2 regions of the Brevibacillus sp. FW301-21C12A genome follow, and region 1 is predicted to be linked to the other one. Evidence: riboswitches for the same ligand, from Rfam matches in the RefSeq annotation. Region 1 holds a riboswitch; the other holds the start of a gene.
The links. A riboswitch is a leader RNA that binds a small molecule or an ion and turns the genes downstream of it on or off. The one in region 1 is predicted to bind lysine.

Region 1 (7,892 bases):
TTCGGCTACGTCCTCGGTCGTCTGATTGCGGTCTGCCCAGTTGAAGCCCGGAATTACTTTTTGCGGCGAGCCTGACTTCTGCACAGCCAGCCGCTTGTCGTGCGGCGGTGGCAAATCAGGATGCCGCGGGTTTACGCCTGTATCAATGACCGAGATGAGCATTCCTTCTCCTTTAACCCCTGCCTCCCGCCAGGCGCGGTTCGCTTCGATCATCTCCAGCGTAGAGGCTTGTGCGCTGACAGCCTGTTCGCCCAGGACGACATGCTCGGAACGCTGCCACTCGTTGGCCCGCTCGGCGCGGACATGATTTCCGGCCTCGCCCGGCGCGTGGCTTGTATGTGATTGCTCCTTCATTTCCGCCAAATCGTGCATGACCACACTGCGCAAGCTGATGGCGTCGCCGTATGCAAAGACATCCGCGCGTGTATGGCCCACTGTCGTTACGGGAAGCAAAACCAACACTAACCCTAAGCTCATCACCTGTTTTTTCATCGTTTGCCCCCTTGTTGGAAGTACACCCATTATGTATCAGTTTTCACTGGGAGCCGCTCGGGTATTCTCGTCTTTTGCCCTAAGGTTGACAAAACAGGTGAATCAGCCTATATTTAATACCGTTAAATATTTCCTGTCCGAAATGTATTGTTATTAAGCTGCAAGGAGCTGAAACCAGCATGTCCTCCCCTTCCCCCGAGTCCATTGACCGCCTGCAAGAAGCTTTTCGCACCATCATGCGCACGTTGGGGACGCATATGGCCGAGCCTGTTCCCGGATTGACAGGTCCGCAATTTTACATCCTTCATCAATTGGAGCAACGCCAAAGATGTACCGTCGGCGAACTGGCCGATTCGATGATGGTCAAGCCCAGCGCGATTACCGCGATGATCGACCGGCTGGACAAGCACGGCTACGTCAGCCGGGAGCGCGATGAGGAAGATCGGCGCGTCGTCCATATCAGTCTGCTGGAAGCCGGAAAACACATTTTGGCCCAGGCGAAGCAGACGCGGCTGGAAACGCTCCGGCAACTGTTTTCCCACCTCACCGAAGAAGAGTGGGAGCAGTTCGTTCGCATGTTCGAAAAACTGGCAGTCGCCGCTGTCGCTGACGCAAGAAAAAAAGGCGTGCATTCCGGTTAAACCGGCGCACGCCTTTTTCTTTTGCCAAACGATTAGGAGAAGAAGAATTTCTTCACCGCATGTTTGGTCGTTTCTTTGTTCATGTGAGCAATCGAGGTCGTGAGCGGGATGCCTTTTGGACAAGCTTGCACGCAGTTTTGCGAGTTACCGCAATCGCCGATACCGCCGTCTTCCATCAGAGCTTCCAGACGCTCATGCTTGTTCATCATACCAGTTGGATGCTGGTTGAACAGGCGAACCTGGGAAATCGCAAACGGTCCAATGAACTCGGACTTCGCGTTCACGTTCGGGCAAGCCTCCAAGCATACCCCGCACGTCATGCACTTGGACAGCTCGTACGCCCATTGACGCTCTACTTCCGGCATGCGCGGACCTGGTCCCAGATCATGCGTACCATCGATTGGAATCCATGCTTTTACACGTTTCAACGCATCGAACATGCGGCTACGGTCAATCGACAAGTCGCGTTGTACAGGGAACGTGCTCATTGGCTCCAGACGAATTGGCTGTTCCAGTTTATCGATCAGCGCCGAGCAAGCCTGGCGCGGTCTTCCGTTGATGACCATCGAGCACGCGCCGCATACTTCTTCCAAGCAGTTCGATTCCCAGTTGACCGGAGAAGTTTTTTGGCCTTGCGCGTTGAGCGGATTGCGTTGAATCTCCATCAGCGCACCAATGACGTTCATACCAGGACGGTACGGGATTTTGAACTCTTCCTTGTATGGAGTGCTGTCAGGGCTGTCTTGGCGAGTAATAATCAGGTGAATCAATTTTTCTGCCATGATCCGTTTCCTCCTCTCTTAATGCTTCTTGTCAGACGTATAGTCACGTTTCCGTGGCGGGATCAACGAAACATCGATGTCTTCGTAGTAGATTTCTGGCGCGGTTGTTTCCGGATTGAACTTCGCCATAGTTGTCTTCATGAAGTTCTCGTCATCACGCTCAGGGAATTCCGGTTTGTAGTGAGCGCCGCGGCTCTCGTTACGCATGAGCGCACCGATTGTGATCGCACGGGAGAGGACGAGCATGTTCCACAAGTGACGAGTGAAGGAAGCACCTGCGTTGCTCCATTTGCTTGTATCGTTGATGTTGATTTTTTTGTAGCGCTCCATCAACTCTTGAATCTTTTCATCTGTTTTTTGCAGACGGTCGTTGTAACGAACTACCGTTACGTTGTCTGTCATCCACTCACCCAGCTCCTTGTGGATCAGGTAAGCATTTTCCGTTCCGTCCATTTTCAAAATGCTGTCGTATTTCGCCTGTTCTTTGCTCGTGTAGCTGTCAAAGAGAGTAGAAGACAGATCATCCGAAGATTGATTCAAGCCTTTGATGTACTCGATCGCTTTTGGACCGGCAACCATACCGCCGTAGATCGCGGACAACAGGGAGTTTGCACCCAAACGGTTCGCGCCGTGCTGGGAGTAATCGCACTCACCCGCTGCAAACAGACCAGGGATGTTGGTCATTTGGTTGTAGTCTACCCACATTCCGCCCATGGAGTAGTGAACGGCAGGGAAAATCTTCATCGGCACTTTGCGCGGGTCATCCCCTACGAATTTTTCGTAAATCTCGATAATACCGCCCAGTTTTACATCCAGCTCTTTCGGATCTTTGTGGGACAGATCGAGGTACACCATGTTTTCGCCGTTGACGCCCAGTTTCATGTCTACGCAGACAGAGAAGATTTCGCGAGTCGCAATATCACGCGGTACCAGGTTTCCGTAGGCAGGATATTTTTCCTCCAGGAAGTACCAAGGCTTACCGTCTTTGTACGTCCATACGCGACCGCCCTCACCGCGCGCGGATTCAGACATCAGACGCAGCTTGTCGTCGCCCGGAATCGCAGTCGGGTGAATCTGGATCATCTCACCGTTGGCGTAGATTACGCCTTGCTGGTAAGCGGCAGACGCTGCTGTACCTGTGTTGATGATCGAGTTGGTCGATTTACCGAAGATGATACCAGGGCCGCCTGTTGCCAAAATAACGGCATCTGCACGGAAGGATTGAATTTCACCGGAACGCATGTTTTGCGCGGTAATCCCGCGACAGGTTCCTGTCTCGTCCAAAACGGCTCCGAGGAAATCCCAATATTCGTACTTGGTAACCAGACCTTCTGCTTCGTAGCGGCGTACTTGCTCGTCCAGCGCGTACAGCAGTTGTTGTCCGGTTGTCGCACCTGCAAACGCAGTACGGTGATGTTTTGTTCCCCCGAAACGGCGGAAGTCCAACAGACCTTCTGGTGTGCGGTTGAACATGACGCCCATCCGGTCAAGCATATAGATAATTCCAGGTGCTGCATCGCACATTGCTTTTACTGGTGGTTGGTTTGCCAAGAAGTCTCCACCGTAAACTGTATCGTCGAAGTGCTCCCATGTGGAGTCGCCTTCCCCTTTGGTATTTACCGCACCGTTGATACCGCCCTGCGCACAAACAGAGTGGGAACGTTTTACCGGAACCAGGGAGAACAACTGAACGGGAACGCCTTTTTCTGCAGCTTTGATAGTAGCCATCAAGCCGGCCAATCCACCACCGACAATGATAAGTTTACCTTTTGCCATGATTTAGTCCCCCTATCCCTACAGAATGAAAGCCGACATCGCACGCAATCCGATGAAGGTTACAACTACGAATACGACCATAGTGAAGTATGTTGCAATTCGTTGGGAACGTGGTCCAACCGTAATTCCCCAGTGAACCAGGAACGACCAGAGTCCGTTGGAGAAGTGGAAAACCGTGCTGATAATCCCGATTGTGTAGAATACGATCATTGCTGGGCTGCTGAAAATGTTTGCGACCATGTCGAAGTCAACATGTGCACCCAATGCCTTCTGAATGCGAGTTTCCCATACGTGCCAAACAATGAAAATGAGGGTAATGATACCTGTTACCCGTTGCCACAGAAACATGTGGTTTCTGAAGTAACCGAAGTTCCCTACGTTTTGTTTCGCTTGGAACGCGATGTAGAGACCGTAAACAGCGTGAAACAGGATCGGGATGTAGATGAAGACAAATTCAACTACAAGCAGAAGTGGAACGTTTTCAATCAGACCTACCGTCTGGTTGAAAGCTTCTGCTCCACGGGTCGCCTGGTAGTTGGCTGTCAAGTGGAACAGCAGGAAGAGCCCGATCGGAAACAAACCAAGAAGTGAGTGCAGCTTGTGACTGAGAAAGCTATGGCCTTTCGCCATACAATGGTCCCCCTTTCAGTGTATGTAGCGCTCTTTTATGGACCTTTCTCCCATATCCTAACCCATTGCCTGACCCATTAGACATGCCAAAAAACCGTTAGCTCTCTCCACGCCTAACTTTGTCGGAATGTGTCAAAATACGAAAAAAAGTTGGGCAAAACTTTGACCAAATCCAATTGTACTCTTGTCGACACATAGCGTCAAGACAATCAGTAGACTAAATACATTGATAGAATAACTTTGTTTAGTTTCACTATTTTTTCTCTTAATCGGTCATGAAGCAAGCCTCCCTCTCATAATCTAGTACAGACAGGAGGGAAGCGAGATGAAAGATACCGATCAGTTGGCAGCCCTGTTGCCGCCCCACACGATTCCGGTGGCCGAACGCATGCACATGCCTTATCTCGGCTACCATCTGCTCCGCGAAACATTGACGAACGCCTTATTGGGAGACAGCGAAAGCCCGATATTGTACTGGCTGGGCAAAGACATCGGCCGGAAAATTCCGGTTCAGTCTTCCACGGGCCCGATTCTCCCTTTTATCCGCCTTGGGCTGGGACAGCTCGATCTCGTGGAAGAAACGGCAGACGCGATCGTCTACAAGCTCTCGCACACTATCTACAACTACCAAACGCCCGAGCGGCTCAGCCGCGCCTTGTCACTGGAAGCCGGAATCATCGCCGGCAGCATCGAGCAGTGGAAGGGCAAGGACACGTCCGCACAACTGGAGATCGAAAGCTCGTCCCGCATTCTTATCAAGGTGCGGACGCAAAAATAAACAAGCCGTTCGCCTTCGTGCGGGATACTGCCATACTTTTGTCATTGCAAAAGGCAGCGGGAACCCGCACTCGCGAATCATTCAAAAAGATGCCCCCTCTGCCAGCGGGCGAGGGAGCATTTGCTTCTTATAAGCCGTGCACGACTGCTGTTTCCGCCACATCAAGTCCGTATGCCGTATGCAGGCTGCGAACGGCAAGCTCGGTTTGGCCAGCAGGAATAACGCAGGACACTTTGATGTCCGACGTCGAAACCATTTTAATAGAAATTTCTTTTTCAGCCAAAACGCGGAACATCTCAGCGGCAACCCCCGGATTGTTCACCATGCCGGAGCCGACGATGGACACTTTGGTCAAGTTTTGCTCGAAATCGACTTTTTCGAAGCCCAGCTCCGCTTTGTTGTTTTCCAGCGTATCCAGCGCCTTTTTCAAGTCATCTGCCGCGACCGTAAACGAAATGTTCGTGACAGCGGCATCGTAGGAGCTTTGAATGATGATGTCGACGTTCACCTGGTTGTCTGCGAGTGTATTGAACAGGCGGGAAAGAGTCCCCACCTTTGCAGGCATCCCGACAACCGTAACTTTGGCGACATCTTCGTCATGCGCGACTCCACTTACTACTCTTCCTGTTTCCATGTTGGCAACCTCCTCAACGTACGTACCCTCTTCGGCAGTAAAGCTGGAGCGGACCACCAGCCGTACCTTGTATTTTTTCGCAGCCTCCACCGAACGCGGATGCAGGACGCCTGCGCCGAGATTGGCAAGCTCCAGCATTTCATCATACGAGATCGTATTCAGCTTGCTTGCTGCCGGCACCATGCGCGGGTCGGCCGTGTAAACGCCAGAAACGTCTGTAAAAATCTCGCATTTGTCAGCATTCAGGCTGGCTGCCAGCGTAACCGCCGATGTATCCGATCCACCGCGGCCGAGCGTTGTAATTTCTCCTTCGTCGCTAAGACCTTGGAACCCTGCCACAATCACGACGCGGCCTCGACCGAGCTCCGCCTGAATGCGCTGTGGATCAATTTGCTTGATCCGCGCCCGGCCGTGGATCGCTTCTGTCGTCACTCCGGCCTGCCAGCCAGTCAAAGAAATGGCATCGTAGCCTTTGGAATGCAAGGCCATCGCGAGCAATGCGATCGATACTTGCTCCCCCGTGGTCAGCAGCATATCCATTTCACGCTCGGAAGGGTAGGCGCTGATCTGTTTGGCCATATCTACCAGGACGTCGGTAGATTTGCCCATCGCAGACACGACGACTACCAGGTCATGCCCTTCTTCTTTGTAGCTGATAATTCGGTCCGCAACTCGTAAAATTCGCTCAATAGTCCCTACAGAGGTGCCTCCGTATTTCTGCACGATCAACCCCATGCGGCTTCTCTCCCTTTTCTCATATCCAATGTTTGTAGAATGTATCGTTTTCTCTCGTTTTATTAGCTTGTTTTCGCTTACTCGTTTATGGAAAATTTTACCTGTCACTTTATAAAAAAGGCACCGACAAGGAATAAGTACCTGCCGCTGCCTACTGTTTCGACATACCGGTTCCTCCCTCCCAATACACGCGGACAATGCAGCACATGACAGGACAACACCTATCACCGCTCACATTGACACACCGTGAGATAGCACTCCATCTGACGCCGGTTAAGAGCCAGATGACAGTCCTGCACTTGTTCAATGCAGACCCAGCATGGAGAACTACGGGTTTTCCTCCACACTTCGGCGAATTCCCCTTTCCCGCTCCCTTCACAGATACCCGATCTCAGGGTGGTACTCTTGGTTTTCGCGCCTCTACCTCACTTCATAAGGGAAGTGAGGCTAACTATTCTGTTTGAAACGCATTATATCACGGGAATCCGAACGGTTCAATTGCTTTTTGAAAAAAACGTTACGATTCCAGCTTGCGCAAATGGGCGATAATCTGCTTCGCCAGCTTGTCGCCGATCCCCAACTGCCGGAAATCCTCCACCGTCGCCTCGCGCATTTTTTTCAGCGAGCCAAAATGGGTAAACAACAGCTTGCGCCGCTTTTCGCCGATGCCCGGTATTTCGTCGAGCTGGGAGGAGAGCATCGTCTTCGTCCGGGATTGTCGGTGAAACGTAATCGCAAACCGGTGCACCTCGTCCTGAATGCGCTGCAGCAAGTAAAACTCGTAGCTGTCCCGCTTCAGATTCACCGGCTCCGGCGGATCGCCGTACATCAACTGCGCGGTTTTGTGCTTTTCGTCTTTGGCCAGGCCGCAGACCGGGATGTACAGCCCCAGCTCGTTTTCCAGCACGTCCATGGCGGCGCTGATCTGCCCTTTGCCCCCGTCGATGACGATCAGATCGGGCAGCGGCTGGTTTTCCTTCAGCAAGCGCGAATACCGTCTGCGGATTACCTCGCGCATGGAGCCGTAATCGTCCGGCCCTTCGACTGTCTTGATCTTGAACTTGCGGTATTCCTTTTTGTCCGGACGGCCGTCCGTAAAGACAATCATCGCCGACACAGGCTCGGTTCCTTGGATGTTGGAGTTGTCGAACGCCTCGATCCGGTGCGGGACGCCGATCCCCAGCACATTCCCCAGGTTGTGCACCGCCTGAACGGTCCGCGCGTCGTCCTTGGACATCAGGGCGAACTTTTCCTGCAGGGCGATCCGCGCGTTTTCACAAGCCATCTGTACCAGCTCGCGCTTTTTGCTGCGCTTGGGCGTCAACACCTTGACTCCCAGCCATTCACTCAACAGCTCCGGCTCGCTTTCCTCCGGCAGCAAAATTTCTTTGGGCAGCGCGTTTTGCTTGTCGTAGTAAAACTGG
Region 2 (7,892 bases), on a different contig from region 1:
CTGTTTACGACTACTCGCGCAGAGGACGAGCCGCTGCTGTTGCCATCCGAAAACATCCGCATCACCGGCGTCGTATCTGGCATCGTCTCGCTAACGGGCAATGACGTCGGTCAGTAGCCAGTCCTTGATCGCCGCCACGGTCTGCTGCCACTGCTCCTGGGGAGTGATGGCGGCAGGCTGGTCGCCCTCCTGCGCCCCGTAGCTTCCGAACTGCGCATGATTGCCGCCCTCGATCGACATGTACACCGTGCGCTCAGGCAAAAATTGCTTGTTCTCTTCGTATTTTTTCCGGTCGATGACTCCATCCCGCGAGCCGAGCAGCGACAGCACGGGGACATCCGCTTCCTTCAAATCCCCGCGCTTGTCTGGATACGCCCCCAGGAAAATGACGCCGTCAATCCGCTCGAGCTGGCTGGCTGCGTATCTGGCTGCCATCGCGCCGCCGAGAGAGTGCCCGCCGATGACGAACGACTGCTGCGGATACGCTTTTAACACTTGATTGGCCCGCTCGACGTCGGTGATCGCCAAATTCAGCGGCATCCGCGCGATGAATACCCGATAGCCGGAACCAGCCAGGGTGCGTGCGAGCGGCGCATAACTCTCTGGCGTGACCAGAGCGCCCGGATACAAAATCAAGCCAGGCTCACGCGCTTCCCCACCTTCAAAAGCAATCCAGTCGCCCGTGTCGATCACCGTGATCCCTTCGCCTCCCTGCATCGCGTCTTTTGCCGCCTGATCGGGCTGATACGGCCGCAAATACCAGATCGCTGTACAAGCTCCGGCGAGCAACAGCAAGACCAGCACCCTCCACCATCGTTTCCGTTTCCGACTCATTCCGCCACCTCGCTTCCGTTCCCTTGTTGCTTGCTTCTTATTATGTCTCAATCTTCCTTTCCATGTGCGCCATTTGCCCATTCCCGTCAAAAAGCGTGCACATGTATTGACGGCAACCCGTTTTATTAGTAGTACTTTTACATACCACTAATAAAAATCGTGTCGTTTGCCCTTGGCTGAACAGCTTTCAAACCAATGGGCCAGACCGCTCTTGAACGCGGAACGTGCGCTGTCGATGCGCCGAAGGACACGATCCAAACAAGAAAGGTTGGGGAACCGTTATGAAGCAAGACGATGTGTTGTACTGCGAAGCTTTGCTGCGAAAAGTCGGCCAGAGGCTGTTTGCCGAATTTGCGCAGGAGCCAGCCTGCACGAGCAAGCAAGCGATGAACGAACGTTTTCACGCCTTAAATCCGCAAGCAGAAGAGCTGCTCCGGCACGGTTTGGCGGAGCGCTTTCCCGCGTATCGCTGGTCCGATGCAGAATTTGATGCCTCCCTGCAAAAACAGCCGGAATACTCGACCCCGTACTGGATTTGCGATGCCATCGACGGAGCCGTCTACTTTTTGCAAGGCATGCCGATGTGGGCCGTCTCTCTCTGCCTCGTCCGCGACGGTCAGACGGCCGTTTCCTTTGTGTACGACCCTTGCCGGGATGAGATGTTTACTGCCATTGCAAGACAGGGCGCTTTTTTTGAATGGCAGCAAAATTAGCGTCTCGGCCAAAACAGCGCTGTCCGAATCCGTCCTGGGCACGCTGTTTGCGTCCTCGGAACCGATGAATCTCTCCGTCGGCAAGCTTACGGCCGATTCCTTACTTTTTCTCCTTTTGCCGCTCCCGAAAACGGCGCACCTTCATGAGATTGCCGCACATTTTGTCATCGCACCAGCGGCGTACCCGATTGCGGCTTTCATCGTAAAACACCCATCGGCAGTCCTCGTTGTCGCAAATCTTGATGCGCTGCACGTGCTCAGGAAGCAGCAGCGTGGCAAAGGAAGCCGCGATGCGGGCCATCACCAGCTCCCAGCCGCTGGAGGCGCTGACCAGCTCCTGCTCATACCCGCTCTCCTTGCCCGCAGAGATGACGCGAACGTGAAAAGGCGCCTTCGCGAGCGTCTGATTCAGCTCCTCCAGTTCCTCCTGCCGCAACGCTTCCCCGCGCACGACCCGCTCCAGCAGACTGCGCATATATTCGCGCAAACGCAACAGCGCCACTGCACTCGCCTCATCAATAGGCAATGGGGCGTGCAAAGCGTATTCCCGCAAAAGCTGCTCCAGCCATTCCTGCTTCGCCAGCCGATTTTCCCTGCGGCCAGACCCGCGCCAATCGCGCCAATCACTGTTTAAAAAATCAATGCACAGCCAGTTCACTCCACTCTTCCCCCATCTGCTTTTCGTTTCTTTTGCTTCTTGATATGCTCAGCCTGTGTATGGTATTCTCCATCTGTAACCAACATAAAATTTTTAGGTGGTTACAAGCTGCTTCTTATTGCCATTATAACGTTTCACCAATCTGTTTGACAGACGAGGAGGAACCACATGAATCGGATGGAACTGCTTGTTCACGAATGGGAATGCACGTCGGCACGGAATTTATCAATACCGCCGAGACGAACGACGACACGTTCCAGCCTTCGGGAGCGCCCGACGACGAAGCAGCCTGGCAGGCCACCGTACAGCGGATGGAAACCGTCCATCGCCAAATTCATGAAAAGCTCGTCGCTCTGTCAGACGAAGCGTTCGACCAGCCGCTTCCGAGCATCCCTGCCGGGCAAAGCGTGATGAGCATTATTTTGCACGACGCTTTTCACACAGGGCAAATCGTGCAGATCCGCAAGTTGCAAGGCTCCTGGCCTGCACGCCGATCCTTTTTGTAGCAAAACCGCTCCATGCCAATATTTTGCAGCGCAACTTTTTTCGTTGATAAATAACCGTCAATCTTATATAGTTGATAAATAAATCAATTTCATACATGTTATCCTCATCATTCACGGTGAGGGTAGAGGTCGCGGCTTTTATGTCATCCTGTACGAGATTCAGAAGAAATCAATGACTCCAGGAAAGGGAAAAGCCGCCGAAGCTCATGGCGTATCTCTGTGCGCATGGGCTGGGGCTGTACCCGAAAGGGACAGAACTGTCACGTTTGCTTGCCGGGCAAACGTGGTGTGCTATCTTCAGTGAAGGCTTGGTGGGGATTGGATCATACCGCCCTGTGCCGTTTTTTGGCTATTGGCGGTTTTTTCTTTTCCGACCGACCTTCTCAAATTTTTAGAAAGGTCGTGCAAGCAGCATATGTCACAGAATCAACTGCAACGTGGTTTGAAAGCCCGCCATCTGACGATGATCGCCATCGGCGGCTCCATCGGGACGGGCCTGTTCCTGGCAAGTGGAGGCTCGATTCACGAGGCCGGACCGGGCGGAGCCTTGGTCGCCTACATCGCCATCAGCATCATGGTTTACTTTTTGATGACCAGCCTGGGGGAAATGGCTGCCTTCATGCCTGTATCCGGCTCGTTTTCTACGTACGCCACCAAATTCGTCGATCCGTCCCTCGGCTTTGCGCTGGGCTGGAATTACTGGTACAACTGGGCGATTACGATTGCCGTCGAGCTATCTGCCGCGGCGCTGATTATGAAATACTGGTTCCCGGATACTCCCGCCATTTTGTGGAGTACCCTGTTCCTCTGCCTGATGGTTGCTCTGAATTTGTTGTCTGTCAAAAGCTACGGCGAATCCGAATACTGGTTTGCCTTGATTAAAGTCATGACGGTCATCGTCTTTATCGTGATCGGTGTCCTGATGATTTTCGGCATCATGGGCGGCGAAGCAGTCGGCTTCCAAAACTTCACCAAAGGCGACGCGCCATTCAACGGCGGCTTCATGGCCCTTCTCGGTGTGTTCATGATTGCCGGGTTCTCGTTCCAGGGAACTGAGCTGGTCGGTGTGGCCGCCGGGGAGAGCGAAGACCCTGCCCGCAACATCCCGAAAGCGATTCGCCAGATTTTTTGGCGCATCTTGCTGTTCTATATTTTCGCGATCCTGATTATCGGGCTGCTCGTTCCGTACGACAATCCGAATCTCATCAGCGGAGACATTACCGATATTGCCATCAGTCCGTTTACGATCGTGTTTGAAAAAGCCGGCTTTGCCTTTGCCGCCTCCGTAATGAACGCAGTCATTCTCACTTCCGTCCTGTCGGCGGGGAACTCCGGCATGTACGCTTCCACCCGTATGCTGTGGGTGCTGGCGAAGGAAGGCAAAGCTCCGAAATGGTTTGCCAAAGTGACACGCAACGGCGTCCCCGTCAATGCCCTCATCATGACGGCTGCCATCGGCGCGCTGGCGTTTTTGTCCTCGCTGTTCGGCGATGGCGAAGTGTACGTGTGGCTGCTGAACGCCTCCGGTATGTCTGGCTTCATCGCCTGGCTCGGCATCGCCGTCAGCCACTATCGCTTCCGCAAAGCTTACTTGGCGCAAGGCCGCGATCTGCGCGATTTGCCGTACCGGGCGAAGCTGTTCCCGTTTGGCCCGATCTTCGCCTTCATCATTTGCTGCATCGTCATCATCGGCCAAAACTACTCCGCGTTCATCGGCGGAGAAATCGACTGGAACGGCGTTTTCGTCTCCTACATCGGACTGCCGCTGTTTTTGATCGTCTGGCTGGTTTACAAATACACGAAAAAAAGCAAGCTGGTACCACTGAACAAAGTCGATCTCAGCATGGACGAAAAATAAAAATAGCGTTGCAACAACTCTCTACAAGATTCCCTCGTCGCAGGGAATCTTTTTTTTGGCGCAAACTATATTTCCTATCACATTTTCATATTTCGTATTGACGAATAACGCATGGAAATATATACTGTTCATGAAATTTGATAATGATAATCGTTATCATTATATTTTCTTACTTTTTATAGGAGGTAGCATAATGAAATCCAGGTTGTCCAAGCACATTTACAGCACCACGCTGGTTGCCGCGCTGTTGGCAGGCAATGCTCATCTCGCTCTGGCGGAAGAACCTCTCGTCGCAGCAGCGGAACAGACCCAAATCGTTCCCTTGTCCCTCGACCATGCCGTAGAGCAGGCACTGAAAAACGACGTTGATCTGGAACTGCTGCGGCTGACGTATGACAACACCCGCTACGAAACCCTCATGACGCTGCGCGATAAGGCCGCCATCAAGAAAGATGACATCAATACTCTGGATGAAGCAAAGAAAAAATACGAAGAAACAGCCAAGGCGCAAAAAACATTGCTCGTAGACGAGGCATCCTATAACGCTTCGAAAATCAGCTTGCAAATGCAAGTACAAAAAGCGTACTTTGAAGCGCGGGCGCTCGAAGAAAAAATCAAGCTGCAAAAGAACAGCATCAGACGCCAAACCTGGGCCCAGGACAGCGCTGCGAAAGAAAAGCTGTCCGAGCTGGAAAACAGCTTCAAGCAAGCATTAACCAAGCTCAATGAATTGCTGAACGAAAAAAGGGACAGACAATGGCTGCTGGAAACCAGCAAACTCTCCTATACCCCGCTGCCAACGCTGGAAGAAACCAAAGCTCTCGCCTACCAAAAACGCCCTGACATGGTGAAAGCGGAAGCAGAGAGAGCGTTTGCCCAGGTAAAAGTGGACTACACCTCCGAGTACGCCGCTATCAGCACATACAAAGGAAGAATCGCACTCAACGAATTGCGCAAAGCTGAGCTGCTGCTGCAAAAGCTCAAGCAAAAAGTCGATCAGGAAGTGAGCGACGCCTACGAAAAAGCGGTCGCAGCAAAAAAAGCGCTGGATGAAAGCACCGCCGCAAAAGACGAAGCATGGAAAACTTATCACGCCACACTCACCGATTATGCGAACAAAAAAGTATCTCTGAACGACCTGATCGAAACAGAAGCTGAATTGTTTGATTCTGAAACAAAAGCAGCCGATTCTCTCTATCAATACAACATCGCTGTCAGCACCTTGAATCAATCGGTTGGCCTTTAATATTTCGCGTTACGAAATATTCGATCTCATTTTTCCTTCCTTTTTCCAAGCTTTACGCCAGCTTTGACAGGCGTCTTTTCAAGGCCAAGCTGCCTTTATATAAATCAAAGAAGCAGTCGTCAGCCTGCAGTCGTTCTGCTGTGGCCGACCGCGCAACGAAAGGCTTCATCCTCGCGATGAAGCCTTTCTTTCTATAGAAGGCAGCATTTCTTTTGTAAAGCGAATCCACTCGCGGGTGGCGTACGACAAATAGGCGTTTTTGCGCCAGATCATCCCCAGATGCCATTTGATCGTCGGATTGACCAGCGCGAGGCTGTGAAAGCGCCGCGGATCGAGCTCCCGGCAAATCGTCTGCGGCAACAGGGTGATCCCGACGTTGGCCGCCACCATTTCCGAGAGAAAATCCCACTGCGAGCTTTTGTAGATGACCGTCGGGTGGAAGCCTACGCGCACGCACTCGTCAATGATCCGGTTGTGCAAGGAAAAATCTTCGTGAAACAGCAAAAACCGCTCGTTTGCCAGTTCGGCCAGCGACACCTCCTGCCGCCCGGCCAGCGCATGCGTAGGGTGGACGACTACGCGAATCTGTTCGTTGACAAAAGAGTACGACTCAAACAGCTCCTCACTCGTCGGCAGCAAAACAACGCCGCTGTCCAGCATCCCTGACGCCACGTCCGCCTCGACTTTTTTGGAGCCGACCTCCAGCAGCTCCAGCACGATCCCCGGATACTGCTCGCAAAACTTCCCGATCACTTGCGGAAAAAAGCTCGCCCCTACCATCGGCGGCAGCCCGATGCGGATTCTCCCCCGCTTCAGCTCCATCAAATCGTCGAGATGCAGCTTCATGTTTTCAAACGACTTCACCATCACCTCTGCCTGGGAAAACAAGACCCAGCCCGCGTCGGTCAACGTAATCCGCTTGCCGACCCGCTCAAACAGCTCGACGCCGATTTCTTCTTCCAGGTTCCGCACCATCTTGCTGATCGTCGGCTGGGTAATGTACAGCGCCTCTGCCGCCTTGGTGAAGCTGCTGTGGCGGGCTACCTCTAAAAAATATTGCAAATGGCGAATGTCCATCCCTCTGCTCCCTCCGCTTCATCTATAGATATGATGAATGATACTCATTCTATATATGCATTTTACCTATGAAAAGAGGTGATGTACACTTTTCACAAAGGGAGAGGACCAACATGAAAAGACTGCTTATCATCGTGGGGCAAGTGGCGTTTTTCATCATCGTGTCCGCGTTGATGAACCTGCTCGTCTCCGTCCTTGGCTGGAAAATCCCCGGCAGCATTTTGGGGATGTTTGTCGTGTTTTTGCTGCTCCAGGCAAAAGTGCTGCGTCTGGAGTGGATCGAATCGGGCGCGGCCTGGCTTATGGCCGAGCTGCTACTGTTTTTCATTCCGCCGTCTGTCGGCATCGTCTCGTATCAAAGCTTGATGCTGCATGAAGGGCTGCAAATTGTCCTGATTATCGTCATCGGCACGGCGTTTGTCATGGCGTGCAGCGGCTTGATCGCCCAAAGCATTTCCAAGCGAAAGGAGCATTCGCGCTCATGATGATCGGACTGCTCGGCTTTCTATTCACCATCGCGCTTTACCTGATCGCCAAGCGGCTTTACCGCTACAGACCGATTCTCTTGTTTTCGCCGCTATTGTTTACGCCAATCGTTTTGGTCGTGCTGCTGCTTTGCACTCATCTTTCTTACCGTGATTACAATGAAGGCGGCAAATGGCTGGCGTACATGCTTCAGCCCGCGACCATCGCGTTTGCCGTGCCGCTGTACAAACACTACTCTTTATTGAAGAAACACGCTGCGCAAATCATGATTAGCGTAGTGTCCGGCTCAACGGTGGCCGTCGTTTCTTCTGCCGTACTCGCCCTTTTGCTGCACACAGACGAGCAGGTGCTGTACAGCCTTTTGCCGCGCTCAATCACGACGCCGATTGCGATGAACGTCTCGCAAATGATCGGGGGCGTCCCTTCGATCACCGCTGTGCTCGTCCTGATGACCGGACTGCTCGGCTCGATCATCGGGCCGTACATCATCTCCTATTTGCGCATCTCCGACGAT

Region 2: linked by a shared signal. The riboswitch ahead of AC3WQH_RS07020 (amino acid permease) and the one ahead of AC3WQH_RS06220 (aspartate kinase) in region 1 are both predicted to bind lysine.

Annotation. Positions count from the first base shown of each region.
Region 1 covers NZ_JBYTBG010000006.1:96,593-104,484, reverse strand. Annotated here, with positions in the region: gene AC3WQH_RS06250 (S8 family serine peptidase) at 1-492, opposite strand, end outside; gene AC3WQH_RS06245 (MarR family winged helix-turn-helix transcriptional regulator) at 672-1,133, shown strand; gene sdhB (succinate dehydrogenase iron-sulfur subunit) at 1,166-1,915, opposite strand; gene sdhA (succinate dehydrogenase flavoprotein subunit) at 1,934-3,691, opposite strand; gene AC3WQH_RS06230 (succinate dehydrogenase cytochrome b558 subunit) at 3,710-4,321, opposite strand; gene AC3WQH_RS06225 (DUF2507 domain-containing protein) at 4,647-5,099, shown strand; gene AC3WQH_RS06220 (aspartate kinase) at 5,227-6,468, opposite strand; lysine riboswitch at 6,713-6,899, opposite strand; gene uvrC (excinuclease ABC subunit UvrC) at 6,986-7,892, opposite strand, start outside.
Region 2 covers NZ_JBYTBG010000007.1:76,384-84,275, forward strand. Annotated here, with positions in the region: gene AC3WQH_RS06995 (hypothetical protein) at 1-117, shown strand, start outside; gene AC3WQH_RS07000 (alpha/beta fold hydrolase) at 91-834, opposite strand; gene AC3WQH_RS07005 (inositol monophosphatase family protein) at 1,116-1,547, shown strand; gene AC3WQH_RS07010 (CGNR zinc finger domain-containing protein) at 1,648-2,205, opposite strand; gene AC3WQH_RS07015 (hypothetical protein) at 2,403-2,711, shown strand; lysine riboswitch at 2,827-3,013, shown strand; gene AC3WQH_RS07020 (amino acid permease) at 3,127-4,569, shown strand; gene AC3WQH_RS07025 (TolC family protein) at 4,763-5,815, shown strand; gene cidR (cidABC operon transcriptional activator CidR) at 5,981-6,892, opposite strand; gene AC3WQH_RS07035 (CidA/LrgA family protein) at 7,006-7,377, shown strand; gene AC3WQH_RS07040 (LrgB family protein) at 7,374-7,892, shown strand, end outside.